Regions from separate parts of the Streptosporangium lutulentum genome, predicted to be linked through region 2. Evidence: riboswitches for the same ligand, from Rfam matches in the RefSeq annotation. Region 2 holds a riboswitch; each other region holds the start of a gene.
The links. A riboswitch is a leader RNA that binds a small molecule or an ion and turns the genes downstream of it on or off. The one in region 2 is predicted to bind cobalamin.

Region 1 (7,627 bases), 1.4 Mb from region 2:
CGGTCGAGCCGGTCCACGTAGACGCCGCTGATCAGGGCGATGATCAGCCAGGGCAGTTGCTGGGCGAAGACGGCTCCGGCGACGAGCACCGGCTCGCTGGTGAGCGAGGCGACGAGCAGCGGTCCTGCTGCCATGGTGACGCCGTCACCGAGGTTGGACACCGCCGAGGCGGTCCACAGCTTGGAGAAGTCCGCGCCGAGCCGCGCGGACTTGAGGGCACGCAAAATAGAGCTCCTCAGCAAAGGAAACGGTCATGAGATCGGAGACCGCTTCGAAGCGAGGAGCGTCGACCTGCTGCTTAGCGGGCGCGCCCTCGCGTCGAAACGGGGATCGTGACCTTGCCCTGCTGCATCGGTACCTCCGGAGCGCGACCAATATCACGCAAAGGCTAACCCACTTCCTCTGGGCCTACTCGGCTCCGCCCTGAACCGACGATCACATGTCTGGCTGTCGAGGCGCCCGGCGTGCTCGAAGCCGCCCCGGGGGCACACCGACCATGATCATCGTTGAGGTGAGCCGCCAGACCTCTCTCATGTGATGTTTCGTTCCAGTGAGCAGTCCGCGCATTTCTCGCCGCCCGGTACGCGGTAGTACAGGCAGCAGCTTCGCCGCCGAAATCCCAGATCCGGCCCGGTGAACTCACCTGTACCGCGTAGGTCTCCGGTGCCGAGCAGGCCTGCGGCGAGCTGGGTGAGAGTCCCGCGCAGGTCGGGACGGGCCCGCAGGACGGCACGTGCCGCTTCGGCCAGGGCGGACGCGGCGTTGCCGTGCAGGAGCCGCGCGGCGACCTTGACCCGCAGCCCGGCGGACAGCGGCGCCAGGTGATCGTCCATGACCAGGCGGTAGACGACTCGCGTCAGGGTGTCGTCGCAGGGCACCTGCCATCCACGGGGCACGGGCAACCGCAGCGCGGGCCCGTCCGTCCGTTGCCGGAGGTCGCCGAGGTCGGGGATGACGCCGTGCAGGGTGACGCAGCCCAGCACGACGGACCACAGCCGGGCGGCATGACCGAGTTGGACGATGGAGGCGGCTATCCGCAGCTCGTGCGTGCCGTAGCGGGCCGCGCGGGCGGCCACCAGGTGCGGGAGTCCCTCCACGTAGGCGTCCGTGACGGGCCGCCACGCGCCACCGGCCTCGCCGACGTCGACTCCGACGTCGAGGGAGAAGAACGACCCCAAGCCGGCGATGTCGGCCAGGACCGCGGCGACGGACTCGGGCGGGACGGGCCGCAGGCGGGTCATGCCGAGGTCACCCCGTCCTCCTCCGAACGGCGGCGCGTGTCGGCCAGGCTGTCCGGCACCACGCTGATCTGCGGGACTCCGGTACGGGGGTGACGATCCACCTCGGCGTCCACGCGGTAGACCTCGGCGAGCAGGGAGGCGGTGAGCACCTGGGCGGGCGGGCCCGCCGCGACCAGACGGCCGGTGTCCAGGACGCAGATCCGGTCGCAGAACGCCGCCGCCAGGTTGAGGTCGTGCAGCGCGACGACGGCGGTCACCCCGAGCCGCCGGACCAGCTGAAGGGTGTCGAGCTGATGGCGCAGGTCGAGGTGGTTGGTCGGCTCGTCCAGCACCATCGTCCCGGTCCGCTGCGCCAGCGCGCGGGCGATCAGGGCGCGCTGCTTCTCTCCCCCGGACAACCTGTCGAACGGGGCCCGGGCGAGGCCGGCGATGTCCAGATCCTCCAGTGCGCTCATGATGATGTGCCGGTCGCCGGTGTCATCCCCTTGGAACATCCGCTTGTAGGGAGTGCGGCCCATGGCCACCACGTCGTACACGGTCAGCTCGAACTCGCCGGGTGCCTCCTGCAGGACGGCGGCCAGTCGCCGAGCCAGCCACTTGCCGGTCATGCCCCAGACGTCCTCACCGTCCAGCAGCACCCGCCCCGAGGTCGGGCGCAGCGCCCGGTAGAACGTGCGCAGCAGGGTGGACTTGCCTGCCCCGTTGGGTCCGACGAGCGCGACGACCTCGCCGGGGACGACGTGCAGCGAGACGTCCCGCACCAGGGCCCGGCCCGCGATGACGACGCTGACCCCTTCGACCCGCAGCGCCGCGGGTTCGCCCACCGGGGTCATCGGGCCGCCTTACGCCGCATCAGCCACAGAAAGAAGGGACCCCCGACCAGGGCGGTCAGGATGCCGATCGGGATCTCCTCCGGGGCGGTCACGCTGCGCGCGGCGAGGTCGGCGGCGATCAGGAAGGCCGCGCCCAGCAGGGCGACCGCCGGCAGTGCGCGCCGGTGGTCGGCGCCGACCAGCAGACGCACCACGTGCGGCATCATCAGCCCCACGAACCCGATCGAGCCGCTGACGGCGACGATCGCGCCGATCATCAGGGCGATGAGCACGAACAGCGCGGCGCGGAAGCGGTGAACGTTCAGGCCCAGGGCCGCGGCCGCCTCCTCCCCCGCCAGCAGCAGGTTGAGCGGGCGGGACACACCCAGCAGCACCGCGGTGCCGGCAAGGACCGCCCCGGCGGGGATCCACAGCAGGTCCCAGGTGGTGCCGGCCAGGCCGCCCAGCATCCAGCGCAGCGCCGATTCGGCTTTGCGCGGGTCGCCGGAGGTGATGATGAGGTAGCTGGCGACGGCCGAGAGCACCTCGCCCGTGGCGACCCCGGACAGCACCAGCCGCATGGTGGTCATCCGCCCTTTGGCACTGGCCAGGAAGTAGACCAGCAGCAGTGCCGCCAAAGCGCCGCCGAAGGCGGCCAGGGGCAGGGAGAAGGCGCCGAGCAGCGAGACGTTGAGCACCATGACGAGCACGGCGCCGACGGTCGCCCCCGATGACACCCCGAGCAGCATCGGGTCGGCCAGCGGGTTGCGCACCAGGGCTTGCAGGGCCATCCCGCACACCGACAAGCCCGCGCCGACGACGCCGCACAGCAGGACCCGGGGAACCCGGACGTCCATCACGATCGTCTCCCTGACCGGCGTCCAGGTGGGCTCGACCAGCGCGGGAAAGATCCGGTGCAGCAGGATGCCCCACACCTCGCCGAACGGCAGGCGGACCGAGCCGATCGCGATCCCGGCCGTGGCGGTCACCACCACGGCGATGCCGAGCAGCGTCAAGACCAGCGCGTACGGCACGCGTGCCCGACCGGCGGCGGCCTCGGTCGTGGTCGCCGCCGGCCGGGATTCGGCGATCTCGATCACGCGAAGCGGTCCGCGTGCAGCTGGCGGGCCAGCGATTCCACGCCGGCGGGCACCCGCACGCCCAGCACCGTGGACGACAGCGGCAGCACCGCGAAACGCTGGTTTTTGATCGCGGGCACGTCCTTGAGCGCGGGATTGGAGAGCAGGAACCTCTTCTTGTCCTCCGCGGACTCGTCGCCGTAGTCGTAGATGACGATCACCTCGGGCGCCCGCTCGGCCACCTGCTCGAACGAGACGTCCCCGAAGGCCTTGGGAAGGTCGGCGAACAGGTTCGTCCCGCCCGCCAGTTCGATCATCTCGTTGCCGATGCCGGCGCCTCCCGCGGTGAAGGCCGTCTTGTCGCCGCTGTCGTAGACGAACACCTTGACCGGGTCGATTCCGCCGATCTTCTCCTTGACGCGATCCAGCACTCCGCGCATCGCGGCGATCTGCCGCTCGGCGCGATCGGCCACGCCGAAGATCTTCCCGATCGTCCGGATCTCCTCCTCGACCTGGACCATGGTCACCGGGCCGGTCGGGCAGCCTTCGATGTTGACGTGGGAGTCGATTCCGGCCTCGGCCAGGACGGCACGGCCACGTCCCTCCTTCTCGTCGAAGGCGCTGTTGAACCCGCCGTACACGAAGTCGGGTTCGACCGACAGCAGCGACTCGTAGGAGGGGTACTCCTTGGCGAGCACCTTGATCGCCCGGTAGACGGTTTCGTACTCGGGCAGGATCCGGTCGTCGAGATAGGCCGTCGCGACCATCGACTTCTCCAGCCCGAGGGCGAGCATGACCTCGGTGGCGTGCTGGTTGAGCGTCACCGCCCGCTGCGGCGGCCGCCGGTAGGTGGTGCTCACCCCGCAGTTGACCACGGTGACGGGGAAGCCCGCGACAGGCGGGTTCGCGGCCGAGGGACCGCGCTCTGTGGTGGCCCCGGTGGCTCCGGTGTTCCCGCAGCCGGTCATCAGCAGGGCCGACACGAGGAGCAGGAGGAGCGGGCGCGCGCGCCGGGCCGTCATGGCCGGATCCTTTCGCTCACGAGCGGCACCCGAGGAGCGCGGTGGGATGAAGAAGCAGAGGACGGCTCGACCGCCGGGATTCCGAGCGGCGCAGGGGGGACGGAGCGTACTCGGGTGTCGTTGGACCCGTAGAGGGCGACGGACACCGCTTCGCCCCGTGAGCGGGGAAAACCCATTGATGGTCTCCTGAAAACGGGCCGCGGCCGCCATTCCTCGACAGCGACCGCGGCGGGCGAGGAGCCGGATCGCCAGAGGAGTCCCGTACGGCGGGCAGCCCGAAACCCGGCATGCCGCGCACCGTCCTCTCTTGGGGAGATCCGCCCCATATCGTGAGGAGGCGACCGCGTGAGTCTCCTGGCTCTCGGGTCGATGCTCGTCCCGGCCTTCCCACCCGCACGCGGGCAGTGGCTTGTTCGGGATCCGCTCGCCGATCACAGTGGCGGGACCGCACCGGATTCACACCGGATTCCTCGTTCCGCCGTCGCCTTCACCGACCATGGTCGCACACCCACCATCAGAGACAAAGACGGCGTTTACGTGACGGAATGCGTCCGACCATGTCATCACGGCCTCACGTTTGGGGTGATCGGACGAGGGAAGCCGCGCCGGATGTTCGACGACTTCGCTTTCGACCACATCGACGTCGGGCCGGTGACGCTGCGCGTGCGCCACGGCGGCTCAGGTCCGGCGGTGGTGCTCCTGCATGGCCATCCGCACACTCACGCGACCTGGCACAAGGTGGCTCCCGCGCTCGCCGAGCACTTCACCGTCGTCTGCCCCGACCTACGCGGCTACGGCCGCTCGACCGTTCCAGCGGATGAGCCGGAGCACGCACAGATGTCGAAGCGCGCGATGGCGGACGACGTCGTGGCTCTCATGCACGCTTTGGGCCATCACGAGTTCGCGGTCGTCGGGCACGATCGCGGGTCGTACGTCGCCTTCCGGTTGACGATGGACCATCCGGAGTCGGTGCGGGCTTTCGTGAACATCGGCGGCCCCCCGATCGGCGAGGTGCTCGATCGCGCCGGGGAGACCTTCGCGCGACTGTGGTGGCACTGGTTCTTCCTCGGGCAGACGAAGAACCCGGCGGAACGTGTGATCAATCAAGATCCGGACGCGTGGTACGCCGACAGGTCCGACCGCGTGGCGGACGAGGCGCTGGAGGACTACCGCGCCGCGCGACGCGACCCCCAGACCGTCCACGCCATGTGCGAGGACTACCGCGCGGGACTCACCGTGGATCGGCGCGACGACGCCGCCGACAAGGCCGCAGGAAAGAAGATCGCCTGTCCGGTGCTCGTGGTCTGGGGCAGGCACGACGACCTGCCGGAACTGTACGACGGCGACCCGGTCGCTCCCTGGCGGACCTGGGCGACCGATGTCAGGGGATGCGAGATGGACGCGGGACACAGCGTGCAGGAGGACAATCCCGAAGCGCTCCTGGACGTGCTCGTGCCTTTCCTGATGTCACACCGGGGAGATCCCTTTCCCCACGCCCGGCCGCCGGATGGCGAGCGTCCAGAGCGCGGGGAGCGGGTCGGGGAGCGCCGTCGCGTTTGACGACGGCGGGGTCGAGCCCGAGCCGGCTGAAGAGGTGGCCCAGGGCGGCGAGTCGGGCTTCAACTCGGTCCAGGGCGGTGAGATGGGCTTCGACCCGGTCGCCGCATCACGGCGGAGATCGGGTCGAAGCGGTGCGGGGCGGCTCTATGCGATCTTGGGTGCGGCGCGCATGGCGGCGTAACAGCACCGGGTGCCGTCGGCGAGCGTGGCGAACACCACGGGCAGGGCGTCCACGCCGAAGGCCGAGCCGGTCGCGGCGAAGACGGTGTCGGTGACCGGGATCAGGACGGCCTCCAGCGGCGGGGACAGGTCCTTCATCCCGTCGACGAACTCGTACCGCAGGTGCGCGGTGCCGTCCTCGTCCTGGGTGATGGTGATCTCGACGCCTTCGCGACGGTAGGTGCCCAGGTAGGGGGTGACGTCCACGGCGGGCGGCTCGGCGGGCGGGCCGAAGGCCTCGGGCATGGTCACACCGGCCAGTTCGGCGAGGAGTTCCCGGAACAGCGCATCGTACAGTTCGCGGGTCCCGCCGCCGTTGGCGAGCAGCACGACGGCCACGTCCGCGTGCGGCACGACGCGCAGGTAGCCGTGCTGGCTCACCGACGACCCGTCGTGGCCGTAGCCGGCGACGCCGTCCCAGTCGTAGAGGCTCCAGCCCAGCCCCCAGCCGTCGGCGCTGACGGTCCACTTGTCGGGGCTGTCGACCTCGCGGCGCTGCATCGCCGCGACCGAACCGGCCGACAGCACGCGGGTGCCGTCCGGAGCGAGGCCGCCGGCCAGGTGCATCCGGGCCAGCCGAACGACGTCGGCGGCGGTGGTCAGGACCCGGCCGTAGGGGCCGGCCGAACGCGGCATCATGTCCCAGGCCGGGGCCGGGTCTGGGTCGGCTCCGGGCTCGCCCAGGTGCCCCATCGCCACCCGGAACCGCAGCGCCTCCTCGGGCAGCGTCATCGAGTGCTCCAGCCCCAGCGGGACCAGCAGCCGGTCCTTCAGCGCCTGGTCCCAGACCTGGCCGGTGACCACCTCGACGACGCGGCCCAGCACGTTGTACCCGACGCTGGAGTAGGAGGTGCCCGTCCCTGGCCGGCAGTCCAGCGCGACGCCCTTGGCGGCCTCGACGTATTTGGCCAGGCAGTCGTCGCCGCGTCCGGTGTCGTGATTGAAGTCACAGGTCAGCCCGCTGGTGTGGGAGAGCAGCCGGCGGACGGTGATCTGCTCGGTCGCCGCCGGGTCGGCGGTGGCGAACTCCGGAAGCACCTCGGTCACCGGCGCGTCCAGATCCAGTTCGCCGGAGTCGACCAGCTGCATGATCAGCGTGGCGGTGTAGACCTTGGCGATCGACCCGGACTGGAAGATCGAGTCGGTCGTCACCTCCACCCCGGTCCCCCGGTGCAGCACCCCGCTGGCCAACTCGTGGATCCGGCCGTCCACCAGAACGGCCAGGGACGCGCCTGGGACGTGGTGGGTGGCGCGCAGCCGGTCCAGCCGCGTCTGCCAGTGGTCCAGGTCGATCCGGTTCTCGTTCTTCAGCATGCCATGCTCTCTGGAGTGTCGATCGGGGTGGTGATCTGTCGTCGCCGCGCTGGGCGCCGGCGACATGATCAATCATTCGCCCTGGCCAGAGCGGGAACAACGGCGGATCCCGCAACGGTTCGTTAACACAGGAGTTCACGGATCGGGGCGACATGGAATTACGGGACATCGAGATTTTCTTGACCCTGGCCGAAGAACTGCACTTCGGCCAGACCGCCGAACGACTCCACGTGTCGGTGGCGCGGGTCAGTCAAGCGATCAAGAAACAGGAACGCGCCGTCGGCGCCGAGCTGTTCGAGCGCACCAGCCGCCAGGTGAGGCTCACCTCGGTCGGACGGCAGCTCCGCGACGACCTGGCCCCCGCCTACCGGCAGATCCAG
Region 2 (7,627 bases):
GTGTCGTCGTGGTCGCCCGGAGGGGAGACAGGGCGTCCCTTCCACCGCCGATGCCGCCGGCGCCCCAGGATCTGCAGGAGCTCGTCACGCGGCTGACGCGCCAGGGACAGAAGATCCATGCGATCAAGGCGCTGCGCCATCACACCGGGCTCGGCCTGTCCGAGTCCAAGAAGGTCATCGACGCCGTGGCCCTGGGGCACCCCATGTGGAGCCATCCCGTGCTGGCCCCGTTCCGGCCCTCCCCCGTGGCCCTGCCGCACGCCGGTCCCGACCTGGCCACCCGCGTGCGCGAGCTCAAGGCCGCCGGTCGCACGGCGCAGGCGATCCACCTGGTACGCGGCGAGACCGGCATGGGTCAGGCCGAGGCCGAGCTGTTCGTCGGCAGCCTCTGAACGCCCCCGGCGAGCGTGCCCCCGGTGCTCCGGTCAGGAGGTTCCTGTTGACATTGTCGCCAATGTCAAGGTTTAGCCTCAAAGCTCCTGTCCCCGCATCCTGGAACGGACGCCGATGACCATCCTGGCCGACCCTGACGACCGCGCCCTCCTGCTCGACCGCGACCGGAGCTTCTTCGACGCCCTGGTCGCCGCCGACCTCTCCTGCCTGGACGACCTGCTGGCGGACGACTTCGTCATGGTCGCCATCGACAACGGCGCGACCGTGACCCGAGCCGACCTGCTCGGTCTGATGTCATCCGGAACCGTCCGGTTTCCGGCCGTGCAGTCCTTCCCGGACGAGGCCGTCGTCCGCCGTATCGGAGACGTCGGCATCGTCGTCGGGCGAACCGGCATGAACTTCACCGGCGCCGACGGCGCCGTCTTCACCGCCGGCAGCCGGTACACCCACGTCTTCGTCTCCGACTCCGTCGCGGGATGGCGCCTCGTCTCCGCGCAGGGCACGGAGATCAAGCCCGGCTCGTGACGCCCCTCTCGCCGGGGCCCGCCGGACTCCCCCGTCTCCAGACGGAGAGCGGACAGGACGGCGGCGGCCGATCCGGGACCGGTCGGCCGGGGACGCGATCGCGTTCGGCCGGCGGGGTCTCCGTGTCATCGGGATGACGGTGGAAATCCCGAGCCCCTCGATCCGGCGGGCCACCGTCAGGAAAGTGCCGGCGCGGTGCGGACACGGCGGGGCGGGGTGAAGACGTACAGGCTGAGGATGTCGGACGGTTCGGCCACTCCCGGGCCACCGGCACGAACCCAGGCCGCGATGTCCTCGGCCGCGTCCGGGTCGTTGACCAGGCCGAGCCACACGGGACGGCCTCCCGCGGCGCGGCCGGCGGCCGACGGCTGGACGACGATCACGTTCGCCCGCTCGCACACGTCCAGGCAGTCGGTGACGCGGACCGCGGCGGTCTCGGACAAGCGGGCGACCTGCTCGGCGTGGTCGAGTCCGGCCACCTTCCCCGGGTCGCCGCAGCAGCAGCCGCGGCAGACGACGATCCTGCATGGTGCCGGTTTCCTCATGCGCACGTGAATCCTTTGCCGGTGCATTCGAGCAGGTCAGATGACGGTTCGAGGCAGGGGCACGGGGTTCGCCCCGGCCGGTCGGGCGGGCGGGCCGGGAACCCGCCGGTCGCCGGCGGGTTCCCGGACACGCGGAGGGCCGGCCGAGCGGCTCATGGGGCTCCCCGGGCAGCTCGTACGGCTCGCGTCCACTGCTCGCGGCGGATCTCCGGATCGATCAGAGCGCAGTCGCCGCACATGCCGCCGCCCGGCAGGCGGTAGTACAGGCAGCAGCTGCGCCGGACGAAGAACGAGTGTCCCGGGGCGGGTTCGGCCAGCTCACCGCCGCCTTCCAGGACCCCCGTGGAAAGCAGTTCGCGCCCCAGCGCGCTCGCGCCGGCGGCGTGTCCCGGATGGCGGCGGGCGATCGCCTGGACGGTCCCGGCCAGCGCGGAGGCGGCGTTGCCCCACAGCAGACCGGGGGCGATCTTGGTGACCTCCCGCGTGGTGCGGGCCAGTGGCTCCAGCAGCCCGGTGACCACGACGCGGTAGATCGGCTCGGCCGCCCGGTTCGGGTCGGTGATCTCCCAGCCCTCCGGGTGGGCGACTCGCAGCGGGAGCGGGCCGCTCGGCGTGGGACGCCAGAACGCGCGGTCCGGCGCCAGGTCGACGAGCACCCCGCGGGTGACGGCCGCACCGATGACCGGCGACCACAGGCGAGCGGCCAGGCCCTGGAAGAAGATGGAGGCGGCGACCAGGTCCTCGGTGGTGCCCAGGCGTCGCGCCACCTCGGCGATCCTGCCCGACAGCACGCTCGGGCCGGTGAGCAGCTCGGTGAGCGGGAGCCACCCGGATTCGAGCGGTCCCGTTTCGAGCTCGAAGTAGGCGCTGATCGTCGCCACCTCGGACAGAACGCCTGCGACGCGACGGGAGGTCGCGGGTCGTGGCATCACCGGGACGGCCCCGATCGACGGGCAGGCCGAAGGGCGCACTGCCGGTAGGACCACATGGCGGCCACCGTCCTCTCCTGGGGAGATCCGCCCCATATCGTGAGGAGGCGACCGCGTGAGTCTCCTGGCTCTCGGGTCGATGCTCGTCCCGGCCTTCCCACCCGCACGCGGGCAGTGGCTTGTTCGGGATCCGCTCGCCGATCACAGTGGCGGGACCGCACCGGATTCACACCGGCTTCCTCGTTCCGCCGTCGCCTTCACCAGTCATGGTCGCACGAACGGTCACTGAGGACATAGCGGACCCAGCTCCCCGTTCCGTGGTCCGCGCGCCGAGCCGGCGGATCGCCGAGGGTCGCGGCCCCCGAGAAATCCCTCACCGTGGTCCGCGCGCCGAGCCGGCGGATCGCCGGGGGTCGCGGCCCCCGAGAGGTCCCTCACCATGGTCCGCGCGGCCGTCCGGCGCGCCGGTCTCTCCACGACAGCGGCAGACTCTTCCTCGTGAAGCGAATTCTCATCGTCGGCATCGGCGCGGGAGACCCCGACCACCTCACCCTCCAGGCGGTCAAGGCCATCGCGGCGGCCGACGTGTTCTTCATCCTGGACAAGGGCGAGGCCGGGCACGATCTCATCCGGCTCCGGCAGGACCTCGTCGACGCGCACGCCCGCGCGCCGTACCGGCTGGTCAAGGCCCGTGATCCCGACCGCGACCGGACCAGCGCCGCCTATGCCACCGCGGTCCAGGACTGGCGATCACGCCGCGCCGGCGTCTACGAACGGCTCATCCGCGACGAGCTCGGCGACGACGAGACCGGCGCGTTTCTCGTCTGGGGCGACCCCTCCCTCTACGACAGCACGCCGGCCGTCCTTGAGGAGGTCCTGGATCGGGGCGCGGTCCGATTCGTCTACGACGTCGTGCCCGGCATCAGCAGCGTGTCCGCTCTGGCCGCCCGGCACCGCATCGGCCTGACCCGGATCGCGCGGCCCCTGCACATCACCACGGGCCGCCGCCTGGCCCTGGAGGTCCCCGAGGCCGACGACATCGTCGTCATGCTCGACGCCCGCTGTGCCTTCGCCACCCTTCCCGACGCCGCCGAATTCGAGATCTACTGGGGCGCCTATCTCGGCACCCCCGACGAGATCCTGGTGGCCGGAGCGGTCACGGAGGTCGCCGGCCAGATCCGCGACGTCCGCGCCGCGGCTCGGGAACGCAAAGGCTGGATCATGGACACCTACCTGCTGAGACGGGTCTCTCGGTGAGACCGCGGGGATCACGGTCCAAAACGGCTCTGTCCCGCAGGATGCCCCTGGCCAATACGGCTGACCAGGGGCAAATGTGAAAACTCAGCAGAAAAGTGGAATTAATCAACCGCTAATGAACTACCAGCGGTAGATGGTGTAAGGGTTGTAGTAGACCTGGCCGTAGCTGAAAGGGTTGTAGTAGACCTGGCCGTAGCCGAGGGTGTTGTAGTAAACCCGGCCGTAGCCATAAGGGTTGAAGGGATCGATGAAGAAGTTGCCGCTGGCGCTCGAGTTCTCGGACGTGGCGGCGGATTCCTGAGTCGCGCTTGCGCCGGCAGGCTGGGCCGACACCGTCAGGCCGACGATGAGGGTGGAAGCCACCAATGTTCCGGCGGCGAGAGCGTGCTTGAACATGAAAAATCACTCCGTGTCTGATGTTTGAGCCTGGCGTGCTGCCTGGGCTTACAGAGCGCCGACCCGGCTTCCCGGAAATATGGCGAATCGGCGTCATGTAAGACGCTAGTTGAGGGTCATCCGTACGTTCACCCCAGAGAGAACAAAGCCTTGGTCCGGGATCATCACTGAAGAAAGGCGGAGGTTACACCTGAATGGAGATCAAAAGCCCGTTCTAGGTGACGAATCCGATAAATCGGCCGGACACGCCGACGAGACAGCCGAGCCGGTTTCTCGGTCGGAGCGGTGGTCGCCCGCACCGCGGACGACAGGCCACGCCGGGTTCTCCGGCCTTCTCTCACCCTCTCCGGTTTGAGGGCCGCGCCTCATCCGCCGGACGGTCCGCCGCGCCGAGGTCGGAGGCGACCGGTCCAGCCCAGTCGGCACAGCAGGTAGGCCACCCCACGCGCGGTGTAGGACACGTGGAATCTCTCAGCGATCAGCACGGCCACGCGTGAGGCGGTCCAGCACTGATCGTCCCAGCCGTAGGCGGCGGGCCCCTCCTCCAGGGCCTTCTCCAGCAACGTCAGCTGTTCGTCGGTGAGCTTGCAGCCGTTGCCGGCGGCGCCCTTGGAGGCCAGCGCGGCCTTGCCTCCCCGGCTCCAGAGCGCGTACCACTCGTAGGCGGACTTGCGGGTGATTCCCAGCAACCGGGCCACCCGCGGCGGCTCCATTTTCCCCGCGAACATGTCCGCGGCCCGGAACCGCAGCCTCTCGCGTCTGACCCGCTCCTGCGCGGACAGTCCCCCGCCCCTGTCGGAGTACCTCATGCTTCAAGGTTGTCATCCGGACAAAAGACACTCAACGGGCACCCGGCCCCATGTCACCTCCGCATTTCCCGGCCGTCGCACGCGGGCCGTACTCGCCGGGGATCGGACGGCATATGAAGCGCGGGCACGCGCCGGGCCATGGACGCATCCGTGAGGTGACCGAGCACCCCGCGCCGAGGTCGTCGGGCGCCGTTCACCGTGAGGACGCGATCTCCTGCCTCAGCGGTGCCGGGCGCCTTCGTGGTCGGCGTGCCCGGCAGGCTCCAGTTGCAGCGTGGAGTGCTCCACGTCGAAGTGGCCGGCCAGGCACTCGTGCAGCCGGTCCAGTACCTGGCCGAGGTCACCGCTGGTCAGGACCTGCTCTTCCACCACGACATGGGCCGACATGACCGGGACGCCCGAGGTGATGGTCCAGGCGTGCAGATCGTGGACGTCGAGGACGCCCTGCGCCTCCAGCAGATGCCGCCGGACCTCCTGCAGGTCGACGCCCTTGGGAACGGCCTCCAGCAGGATGTCCACGGCCTCGCGCAGCAGGCTCCAGGTGCGGGGCACGATCAGCAGGGCGATGACGACGGAGACGATCGGGTCCACCCTCGTCCAGCCGGTGAGCGCGATGACGACCGCGGCCACGATCACCGCGACCGACCCCAGCAGATCGCCGAGAACCTCCAGGTAGGCCCCCCGCAGGTTGAGACTCTCGGCCTGTCCGCGGCGCAGCAGCCACAACCCGACCGCGTTGGCGACCAGGCCGGCCACGGCCGCGACCAGCATCACCGTGCCGCCGACCGGCTCGGGGTCGCTGAAGCGCCGGACGGCCTCGTACAGGATGTAGACGCTCAGGGCGAGCAGCACGACCGCGTTGACCGCCGCGGCGAGGATCTCCGCGCGCTGGTAGCCGAAGGTCCGCTGGAGGCCGGCCGGTCTGCCGGCCACCCAGATCGCGAACAGCGCCAGTGCGATCCCCGCCGCGTCGGTGGCCATGTGCCCGGCGTCGGCGAGCAGGGCCAGGCTGCCCGACAGCACCGCCCCGATGATTTCGACGACGAACACGACGAGGGTCAGCGCCAGCACGACGGCCAGGCGACCGCGGTATGCCGCGGCTCCCGTCGCCCGGGGGTGGCCGTGCCCGTGTCCGTGTCCCATCCAGCGCCTCCTTGGTCAGTACAGCTTCCAGTGTTTATACACTAGCCACTGTATATACAGCAATCGGTGTATCGTCGTTGCCATGTTCACCGCCGCGACCCGCCTTGACGCGATGGCCCGGCTCGGAAGGGCGCTGGCCGATCCGAACCGCTGCCGGATACTGATCGCCCTGCTCGAAGGACCTACCTACCCCGCCCGGCTGGCCGACGAGCTCGGACTGACCCGCCAGAACGTGTCCAACCATCTGTCGTGCCTGCGAGGCTGCGGCCTGGTGATCGCGGCGCCCGAGGGACGTCAGACCCGCTACGAACTGTCCGACCGGCGCCTCGCCCATGCCATCGAGGACCTCCTCCACGTCGTGCTCGCCGTCGATCCCGGCCACCGTGACGCGCACGAGGCGCCTGGCGCCGACTAGGCCCCGCCTGCTCGGCATCACCGCGCTCAGGATCGCCACCGGCGCCACCACCGGTGGCGACCTGCCATTCACCGCATCGCCGACCCGGCGGCGGGGCACGCGCCCCGGCGCCCGGGTGCCGTACGGCCCTCGGGAGAAGCCGGAGCCCGACCGCAGCGATCAGGCTCCGGGGCCGGCTTCGGGCGGAAACCATCTGAAACCAAAGTAAAAGGTTTTCGAAGCATGGGTCCGGTGTGAGTCGATGTCGGCGGGAAGGCACCGTCGCCCTTGCTCTACCCCGTTCGGTCAGGCTATTTTCTGCATGGCACGTACCACGCGCCCCGACCGGGCGCACACCCTCTCAGCGAAAAGGTTTTCCTAAAGGGTTAACGGCGCCCTTCGGTATGAGCAGGATCGTGACCGGAGGACCCTCTCGCGGGAACCCCTTGCCAACGTCCACAGACGTGCCCAGATGACGGAAGGAACGGACGGTGAGATCACGTACCGAGCGCCGCTCCCCCGTGATGACCGATGTGGCCAAGGCGGCGGGCGTTTCTCATCAGACGGTCTCGCGGGTGCTCAACGAGCATCCCAACGTTCGTGCCGAGACGCGCACCCGGATCCTGGAAGTGATCGACCGGCTCGGCTACCGCCGCAACCTCGTCGCTCGCGCGCTGGTCACCCGCCACACCCGGACCTTGGGCGTGGTCGGCTTCAACACCACGCTGTACGGCCCGGCCAGCACGGTCGACGGCATCGAGCAGGCGGCCAGGGCGGCCGGTTACTTCGTGAGCATCGTCAGCCTGCGCACCGTCGACGCGGCGGGCATGCGCGACGCGATCGGCTATCTGGCCGACCAGGGGGTCGACGGGATCGTCGTGGTGGCGCCGCGGCGCTTGGCGGCCCGCGCCTTCGACGGCCTGCCCCGGGACATGCCCGCGGTGGCCGTCGAAGGTCAGCAGGAGGGCGAGATGTCGGTGGTCAGCGTGGATCAGATCGAGGGCGCCCGACTGGCCACCGAGCACCTGCTGGAGCTGGGGCACCAGACCGTCTGGCATGTCAGCGGCCCCTCCGACTGGCTGGAGGCCGAGAGCCGCATCGAGGGCTGGCGCACGGCCCTCGAAGCCGCCGGCCGGACCGTCCCCACGCCGTTGGCCGGCGACTGGAGCCCGCGTTCGGGATACGCGGCGGGCCGTCTGCTCGCCGCGATGGCCGACCAGGTCACCGCGGTGTTCG
Region 3 (7,627 bases), 290 kb from region 2:
GACCAGGGATCTGCGGCCGGCCCGGAGGGCAGGCCCGCTCCACCCCGTCCTGGAGGGGCTGCTCCAGTGCGATCCGGCGGTGCGCATCAGCGCCAGGCGCGCGGCGCGCATGCTGTCGGAGCTCTCGCGGGTGAAGGGCACCGCGACGGCGCCGCCACCGCGGCTGTCCATGGCGCGGCGCCCTCCCCACTCCTTTACATCGTAGATCAAAAACTCTGGGCGCGGCACGCCTCCACGAACCGGGGAGCCAGGTGAGGGCTGCCGGCCCAGTGCAGGTGCAGGTAGGAGGCGCTCACCCGGTCGTCGGCGAATCCGTCGGCACCGCCCCGCCAGCGGAACAGGGGCCGCTCGGGTGCGGGATCCACGGCGGTGCGGTGGAACTCGTGACCGCGGTAGCGCTCCCCGTCCCTGGTCAGCACCGAGTCCCGGACGGCCACCGCGTCGCGGTACCCGAGGGTGAGGGTGCCGGTCATCCGGGCCTCGATGTCGAGGATTCCGCACATCGGCCTGCCGTCCAGCTGCCTGGCGAGGTAGAGCAGGCCCGCGCACTCGGCCGAGATCGGCCCGTCGAACGCGGCGACCTCCTTGCGCAGCGGTTCGTTGGCCGACAGCTCCGCCGCGTACACCTCGGGGAAACCACCGCCGATGACGATCCCCCTGGCCCCCTCCGGCAGGGTCTCGTCGGTGAGGGGGTCGAAGGGGACGACCTCGGCTCCCGCGGCCGTCAGGAGCTCGGCCTGCTCGGTGTAGCCGAAGGTGAACGCCTGGCCGCCCGCGACCGCGATCCTCACGGAGGCGGGGGCGGAAGGGCCGGGGGTCCACGGGGCCGCGGGCAGCGGCGGGGCCGAGCGGGCGAGCCGCAGGAGCTCCTCCAGGTCGCAGGAGGCCGCGATCAGCGCGGCGACGGCGTCCATGGCCTGGGCGGCCTGGGTGCGGCGTTCGGCGGCGGGGACGAGGCCCAGGTGGCGGGAGGGGGTGGCGACGGCGTCGCTGCGGCGGATCGCGCCCAGCACCGGGACGCCGCTCTCGGCGAGGGCCTCGCGGCAGATGCTCTCGTGCCGTTCGGAGCCGATCCGGTTGAGGATCACCCCGCCGAGCCGGATCCGGGTGTCGTAGGAGGCGAACCCGTGCACGAGCGCGGCCACGGACCGGCTCTGCTTGGCGGCGTCCACGACCAGGACCACCGGCGCGTCCAGCAGCCTGGCGACGTGCGCGGTGGAGGCGAACTCGCTCGCGCCCGCGCCGTCGTACAGGCCCATCACCCCCTCGACCACCGCGAGGTCGGCCCCGGCGGCGCCGTGCCCGAAGAGCGGGGCGATGCGCTCCTCCCCCACCAGCCACGGGTCGAGGTTGCGCCCGGGACGGCCGGTGGCCAGGGCGTGGTAGCTGGGGTCGATGTAGTCGGGGCCCACCTTGTGCGGGGAGACCGCCATGCCCCGGCGGGTGAACGCGGCCATCAGCCCGGTCGCCACGGTGGTCTTGCCCGCTCCCGAGGCCGGGGCCGCGATGACCAGACGGGCTACCATTCGATGCCCTTCTGGCCCTTCTGCCCGGCGTCCATGGGGTGCTTGACCTTGCCCATCTCCGTCACCAGGTCGGCGGCGTCGAGCAGCCGGGGGTCGGCGTCGCGGCCGGTGATGACGACGTGCTGGCTTCCGGGCCGGGCCCGCAGGGTGTCGATCACGTCGTCGACGTCGATCCAGCCCCACTTCATCGGATAGGTGAACTCGTCGAGCACGTACAGGCGGAACGTCTCGGCGGCGAGGTCGCGTTTGATCTGCTCCCAGCCCTCGCGGGCGTCGGCGGCGTGGTCCTCCTCGCTGCCGGGGCGCTGGATCCAGGACCAGCCCTCTCCCATCTTGTGCCAGGAGACCGATCCGCCCTCTCCGGAGTCGCCGAGCACCCGCAGGGCGCGTTCCTCGCCGATCCGCCACTTGGCGGACTTGACGAACTGGAAGACCCCGATCGGCCAGCCCTGGTCCCAGCCGCGCAGGGCGAGGCCGAAGGCGGCGGTGGACTTGCCCTTGCCCGGTCCGGTGTGGACGATCAGCAGCGGCCGGGCGCGGCGCTGCCGGGTGGTGAGACCGTCCTCGGGAACGCTGACCGGTTTGCCCTGCGGCATCGTCAGTCCTCTCTCTTCGTCATGCGGCGCTCCGCCGCTCACGGATCATGCCGGCGAGGTCGGTGAGGTCGTCGAGACGCACCGTCTCGGCCCCCATCCGCCCGGCCAGGGCTCGGGCGAGGCCCAGGCGGACGTGCCCGCCCTCGCAGTCGACCACCACGCTCGTGACCCCGGCCAGGAGTCCCGCCGCGCGATGCGACTCCTCCACGGTGCCCGAGGTGGCCCGCCCGTCGGTGACCAGGACCACCAGCGGGCGCCTGGCCGGGTCGCGCAGGCGTTCGACCCTCAGCACCTCGGCGGCGCGCAGCAGCCCGGCGGCCAGGGGGGTACGGCCTCCGACGGGCAGCTCGCGCAGGCGGGCCGCGCCGGTCTCGACCGAGGAGGTGGGCGGCAGGACGAGGTCGGCGCGGGTGCCCCGGAAGGTGATGAGCCCGACCTTGTCGCGGCGCTGGTAGGCGTCGAGCAGCAGTCCCATCACGGCGGTCTTGACGGCGCGCATGCGCTGCCTGGCCGCCATGGACCCGCTGGCGTCGACGACGAACAGGACCAGGTTTCCCTCGCGGCCCTCGCGGACGGCCTCCCTGAGGTCTCCGCGCCGCAGGAGCAGGCCCGCGCCGCTCCTGCCGCGTTCGAGCTGGTACGGCGCGGCGGCGCCGACGGTCGCCCGCAGGTGCAGGGAGCCCGGGCGCCCCTGGGGAACGCGGGCGCCGGTGGTCCGGCCGAGGGGTGTCATGGCCCTGGACCGCCGTCCCGGAGCCCCCGAGCCGACCCCCGGGACCGTGAACAGCCTGGTCCTCGCCGCGGGGTCGGCGTCGAAGGTCTGCTCGCGGCCTCCGGGACCGGCCTCCGGCCCGGGGCCGGCGGAGGGCTGGGCGCCGGAGGGCGGGGTGGTGGGGGGCGGGGCGCCCGGCGCTCCGGGGTCCGGGGCTGCGGGTCCCGGGACGTCCGGGGTCGCGGAGGCGGTGGAGTCGGTGGAGTCGGTGGAGTCGGTGGAGTCGGCGCCGCCGCCCGAACCGTCCGGCCCCTGATCGTCGGGGCCCGCGCCGCCCGGACCCTCCGGACCCGGGTCGTCCGGATCCGGGTCCTCGGGGCCCACGGCGGCCGGGTCGTCGGGAATCCGGTTCAGGAGGTCCTCCAGCTTGGACTCGTCCAGGCCGGGGGCGTCGAAGGGGTCACGGCGCCGGCGGTGCGGAAGGGCGAGCCTGGCGGCCTCGCGCACGTCGTCGGCGGTGACGACGGTACGGCCCTGCCAGGCGGCGTGGGCGATCGCCGCACTCGCGGTGACCAGGTCGGCGCGGAGCCCGTCCACCTCGAACGCCGCGCAGACCGTGGCGATCTGCAACAGCGCGGAGTCGGGCAGCACCACCCGGGGCAGCCGGGCCCGGGCCTCGGCGATCCGCCTCGCCAGGTCCTGCTCCTCGCCGGCCCACTTCTGGGCGAAGGCGTCGGGGTCGGCCTCGAACGCCAGGCGCCGCCGTACCACCTCCGCCCGCTCCGGCGCCTCCCGCGACGCCCGGACCTCCACGGTCAGCCCGAAACGGTCCAGGAGTTGCGGCCGGAGCTCCCCCTCTTCGGGGTTCATGGTGCCCACCAGCAGGAACCGGGCCGCGTGCCGTACCGACACGCCTTCGCGCTCGACGTAGCACGTGCCCAGCGCGGCGGCGTCCAGCAGCAGGTCGACCAGGTGGTCGTGGAGCAGGTTGACCTCGTCCACGTAGAGGACGCCCCGGTGGGCGCCCGCCAGGAGGCCGGGTTCGAAGGACTTCACGCCCTCGGTGAGCGCCCGTTCGATGTCGAGGGAGCCGACCAGGCGGTCCTCGGAGGCGCCGACCGGCAGCTCCACCAGGCGGGCGGGCCGCACGGTACCGGCCGCGGAACCCGCGGGCGGCTCGGCGTGCGCCCGGGCCTCGTGCGGCCCGTCGGGGCAGCCGGGGTCCGGGGTCGCGGGGTCGCAGGAGAAGCGGCAGCCGCTCACCACCTCGACGGGGGGCAGCAGCGCGGCCAGCGCCCGCACGATCGTGGACTTGGCCGTGCCCTTCTCCCCTCTGACCAGCACCCCGCCGGAGCGGGGGGACACGGCGTTGAGGATCAGCGCGAGCTTCAGGTCCTCCGATCCCACGATCGCGGTGAAGGGATAACGGGACTCACGCACCTTCGAGATCTCCTTGCCTTTTGTCATGGGGTGTAGCTCAGCTGCCAGCGCCCGCCCCGGCCGGTGAGCGCGACGCGGGCCAGCGGCGCGACGTCGATCCGCCAGAACGCCGCGGCGGGCGCCCCGAGGGCGTGGACGACCGCGGCGCGGATGACCGGGGGGTGGGTGATCGCGACGAGCCTGCCGGGGGCGCGGCCGGCGAGCCAGCCCGCCACCCTGCCGAGGAGGCCGGCGATCGACTCTCCCCCGTGGGGCGCCGCGGCGGGGTCGCCGAGCCAGGAGGCGAGAGCCTCGGGTTCGGCGGCCTCGACCTCGCCGAGCGTCCGGCCGCTCCAGCGACCATAGTCGCAGTCGGCGAGCAGCGGGTCGGGGTCGGCCCGCAGGCCGAGCGCCGCGGCGGTCTGGACGCAGCGCACCTCGGCGGGGCAGGCCGCCGAGCCGCGGCCGAACTCCCGCGCCAGGCCGGTGGCCCGGCGCAGGCCGCGTTCGTCGAGCGGTTCGTCACCCGGGAACGCGGCCCGTGCCGTCGCCGAGGTGGAGGCGTGACAGACGAACAGCAAGCGGGTGACCCCCGAGGGGGTCGTCACCCCGTGCTGCGCCCGCGCGCGGCGAAGGCGAACAGCGCGCCGATGCCGGTCCAGAACACCGCCTGGGTGCCGATGGACGCGATCCGGAAGTTCCACAGGAGATCGGCGGGGAAGCCCGCGGGCACCTCGTTGATCTCCGGAAGGAGGATCAAGGCCACGGCCACGGGGATCAGCACCGAAGCCCCCGCCGACAGCCAGCGCAGCCAGGGCTCACGCTGTGCGGCGTACCGGTAGGCGGCGGCGCCCGCGGCGACGGCGAGGATCCCGATGAGCACCGCGACCAGGTAGAGCACGGTGCGCTGGTTGATCGTCTCGGGATCACCGACCGCAGGTGGGTTGGCGGGATATTTCAGGAAAGGGATGAGGACGATGGCGCCGAAGGCGGCGGCCGCGAGGGTCACCGCGAGCACCGGTTCGGAGCGGGGCCCGGCCCGGCCGCGCAGGAACGCGTAGACGAGGGCGAACAGCCCCCCGACGGCCAGTCCGTACAGGGCCAGGGCGAGGAAGAGCCCGAAGCGCTGCCCGTCCCTGCTGACCAGTGCCTCGTCCTCGTCGTGGGAGTGGGCCGCGGGTTCGGCGGCCTCGTGGGAGTGGGATCCGGCCGCCGGGGCGGCGGCCGAGGCCGCCTCCTCGATCGCGATGGCCTGGTCGATGCGCGGCTCGCCCACGGCGTAGGCGAAGGCTGCCGCGAACAGCCCGGCGAGCAGTCCGGCGAGTAGTCCCCGGACGATGAGTTTGGTGATCACATGCGGCTCAGTGACACGGGACGCCGAGCAGATGGCGCCCGTCGTGCATGAGCTCGTGCAGGTAGTTCCCGGCCTGCGAGACCGCTCCCTGGTCGAACGTGACCAGGTAGGCGAGCAGCAGCAGCACCGGTACGGCGAGCAGCCACCAGGTGAGTGAGGACAACGGGATGGGCTTGGCGTGCGGAGCCGAGATCTGGCTCACGGCCACCTCCTTCGGGATTGACGCGTCCCTTTTTCGTAGGTCGGTGGCGGTCGAGTGACCTGGCTTCCGGCACTGACGTGCCGGTTACAGTGGCGCGACCGCACCGGTATTTCACCGGATTTCCCTCGCACCGCCACAAATCCCCCGGAACGTACCCCGGTTACCTATCCCCCGTCAATCCAGACATCAAGACCATCCGGACATGACGGTGCGGGGAGGCGATCCCATCGGGACCGCCTCCCCGCACGATCGGAGGATCACTACTCGCCGGTGAGGGCCGTCACCAGCTCCGCGGCGGTCCGGCAGCGGTCGAACAGCTCACCCACGTGGGCCTTGGTGCCGCGCAGCGGCTCCAGGGTCGGAACGCGCTGCAGCGACTCGCGGCCGGGGATGTCGAAGATCACCGAGTCCCAGGAGGCGGCGGCGACCGACTCGCTGTACTGGCTCAGGCAACGCCCCCGGAAGTAGGCGCGGGTGTCGCTGGGCGGGATCTCGATGGCCCGCTGGACCTCTTCCTCGGTGACCAGCCGCTGCATCCGGCCCCGGGCGACCAGCCGGTTGTACAGACCGCGGTCGGGCCGGATGTCGGAGTACTGGAGGTCGACGAGCTGCAGGCGCGAGTGGGACCAGGGAAGGTTGTCGCGGGTGCGGTAACCCTCCAGCAGTTCCAGCTTGGCGACCCAGTCCAGCTCCCTGGAGAGCTGCATCGGGTCCTCGGCCAGACGGGTGAGGACCGACTCCCAGCGGTCCAGGACGTCCTTGGTGGGCTCGTCCACGCCGTTGGCGCTGCGCTCCTCGGCATACTTGCGCGCCAGCTCCAGATACTCCATCTGGAGCTGTACGGCCGTCAGCCTGCGGCCGTCGCGCATCGGGATCTCGTATTTGAGCGTGGGGTCGTGGGAGACCGCCCGCAGGGCCTGGACCGGGTTGTCCACGGTGAGATCGCGGGTGAAGTAACCGTCCTCGATCATGGCGAGGACCAGCGCGGTGGATCCGAGCTTCAGGTAAGTAGAGATCTCCGACATGTTGGCGTCACCGATGATGACGTGCAGGCGGCGATACTTCTCCGGATCGGCGTGCGGCTCGTCGCGGGTGTTGATGATCGGCCGCTTGAGCGTGGTCTCCAGGCCCACCTCGACCTCGAAGAAGTCGGCGCGCTGGCTGATCTGGAAGCCCTCGCTGCGTGAGTCCTGGCCGATGCCGACCTTGCCCGCGCCGGTGACGACCTGCCGGGAGACGAAGAACGGCGTCAGGTGCCTGACGATGTCGGCGAACGGCGTGGCCCGCCGCATCAGGTAGTTCTCGTGGCAACCGTAGGAGGCGCCCTTGTTGTCGGTGTTGTTCTTGTAAAGCTGGATCGGGGCGTTGGCCGGCACCGCCGAGGCGCGGACCGCCGCGTCGTGCATGACCCGCTCCCCCGCCTTGTCCCAGATCACCGCGGCTCGCGGGTTGGTGCACTCGGGAGTGGAGTATTCGGGATGGGCATGGTCCACATAAAGCCGGGCGCCGTTGGTCAGGATCACGTTGGCCAGGCCCAGATCCTCATCCGTGAGCTGGCTCTGGTCGGCCACCTCCCTGGCCAGGTCGAAACCTCGCGCGTCTCGCAGAGGATTCTCCTCCTCGAAGTCCCAGCGCGCGCGCCGCGCCCGGGCCGTCGAGGCGGCCAGGTAGGCGTTCACGACTTGGGAGGAGGTCACCATCGCGTTGGCCCCCGGCTGTCCGGGCACGGAGATGCCGTATTCGGTCTCGATGCCCATCACCCGCCGTACCGTCATGCGCACCCTCTGTTCATCCGGGACTGTTCTCTTCTCCGTATGT

Region 1: linked by a shared signal. The riboswitch ahead of J2853_RS10070 (ABC transporter substrate-binding protein) and the one ahead of J2853_RS16650 ((2Fe-2S)-binding protein) in region 2 are both predicted to bind cobalamin.
Region 3: linked by a shared signal. The riboswitch ahead of J2853_RS17980 (CbtB domain-containing protein) and the one ahead of J2853_RS16650 ((2Fe-2S)-binding protein) in region 2 are both predicted to bind cobalamin.

What each region holds. Positions count from the first base shown of each region.
Region 1 is NZ_JAUSQU010000001.1:2,366,233-2,373,859, reverse strand. Features, by position in the region: gene J2853_RS10090 (MFS transporter) at 1-224, opposite strand, end outside; gene J2853_RS10085 ((2Fe-2S)-binding protein) at 531-1,241, opposite strand; gene J2853_RS10080 (ABC transporter ATP-binding protein) at 1,238-2,074, opposite strand; gene J2853_RS10075 (FecCD family ABC transporter permease) at 2,071-3,144, opposite strand; gene J2853_RS10070 (ABC transporter substrate-binding protein) at 3,150-4,154, opposite strand; cobalamin riboswitch at 4,480-4,671, opposite strand; gene J2853_RS10065 (alpha/beta fold hydrolase) at 4,764-5,714, shown strand; gene J2853_RS10060 (serine hydrolase domain-containing protein) at 5,859-7,247, opposite strand; gene J2853_RS10055 (LysR family transcriptional regulator) at 7,400-7,627, shown strand, end outside.
Region 2 is NZ_JAUSQU010000001.1:3,718,724-3,726,350, forward strand. Features, by position in the region: gene J2853_RS16635 (50S ribosomal protein L7/L12) at 1-392, shown strand, start outside; gene J2853_RS16640 (YybH family protein) at 508-918, shown strand; gene J2853_RS16645 ((2Fe-2S) ferredoxin domain-containing protein) at 1,095-1,463, opposite strand; gene J2853_RS16650 ((2Fe-2S)-binding protein) at 1,616-2,392, opposite strand; cobalamin riboswitch at 2,492-2,687, opposite strand; gene cobF (precorrin-6A synthase (deacetylating)) at 2,891-3,649, shown strand; gene J2853_RS16660 (hypothetical protein) at 3,770-4,045, opposite strand; partial or broken gene J2853_RS16665 (helix-turn-helix domain-containing protein) at 4,432-4,854, opposite strand; gene J2853_RS16670 (cation diffusion facilitator family transporter) at 5,074-5,997, opposite strand; gene cmtR (Cd(II)/Pb(II)-sensing metalloregulatory transcriptional regulator CmtR) at 6,080-6,412, shown strand; gene J2853_RS16680 (LacI family DNA-binding transcriptional regulator) at 6,916-7,627, shown strand, end outside.
Region 3 is NZ_JAUSQU010000001.1:4,008,299-4,015,925, forward strand. Features, by position in the region: gene J2853_RS17950 (serine/threonine-protein kinase) at 1-205, shown strand, start outside; gene J2853_RS17955 (cobyrinic acid a,c-diamide synthase CobB) at 207-1,526, opposite strand; gene cobO (cob(I)yrinic acid a,c-diamide adenosyltransferase) at 1,520-2,122, opposite strand; gene J2853_RS17965 (putative cobaltochelatase) at 2,142-4,301, opposite strand; gene J2853_RS17970 (histidine phosphatase family protein) at 4,298-4,861, opposite strand; gene J2853_RS17975 (CbtA family protein) at 4,858-5,607, opposite strand; gene J2853_RS17980 (CbtB domain-containing protein) at 5,615-5,809, opposite strand; adenosylcobalamin (AdoCbl) riboswitch at 5,853-5,946, opposite strand; gene dop (depupylase/deamidase Dop) at 6,070-7,584, opposite strand.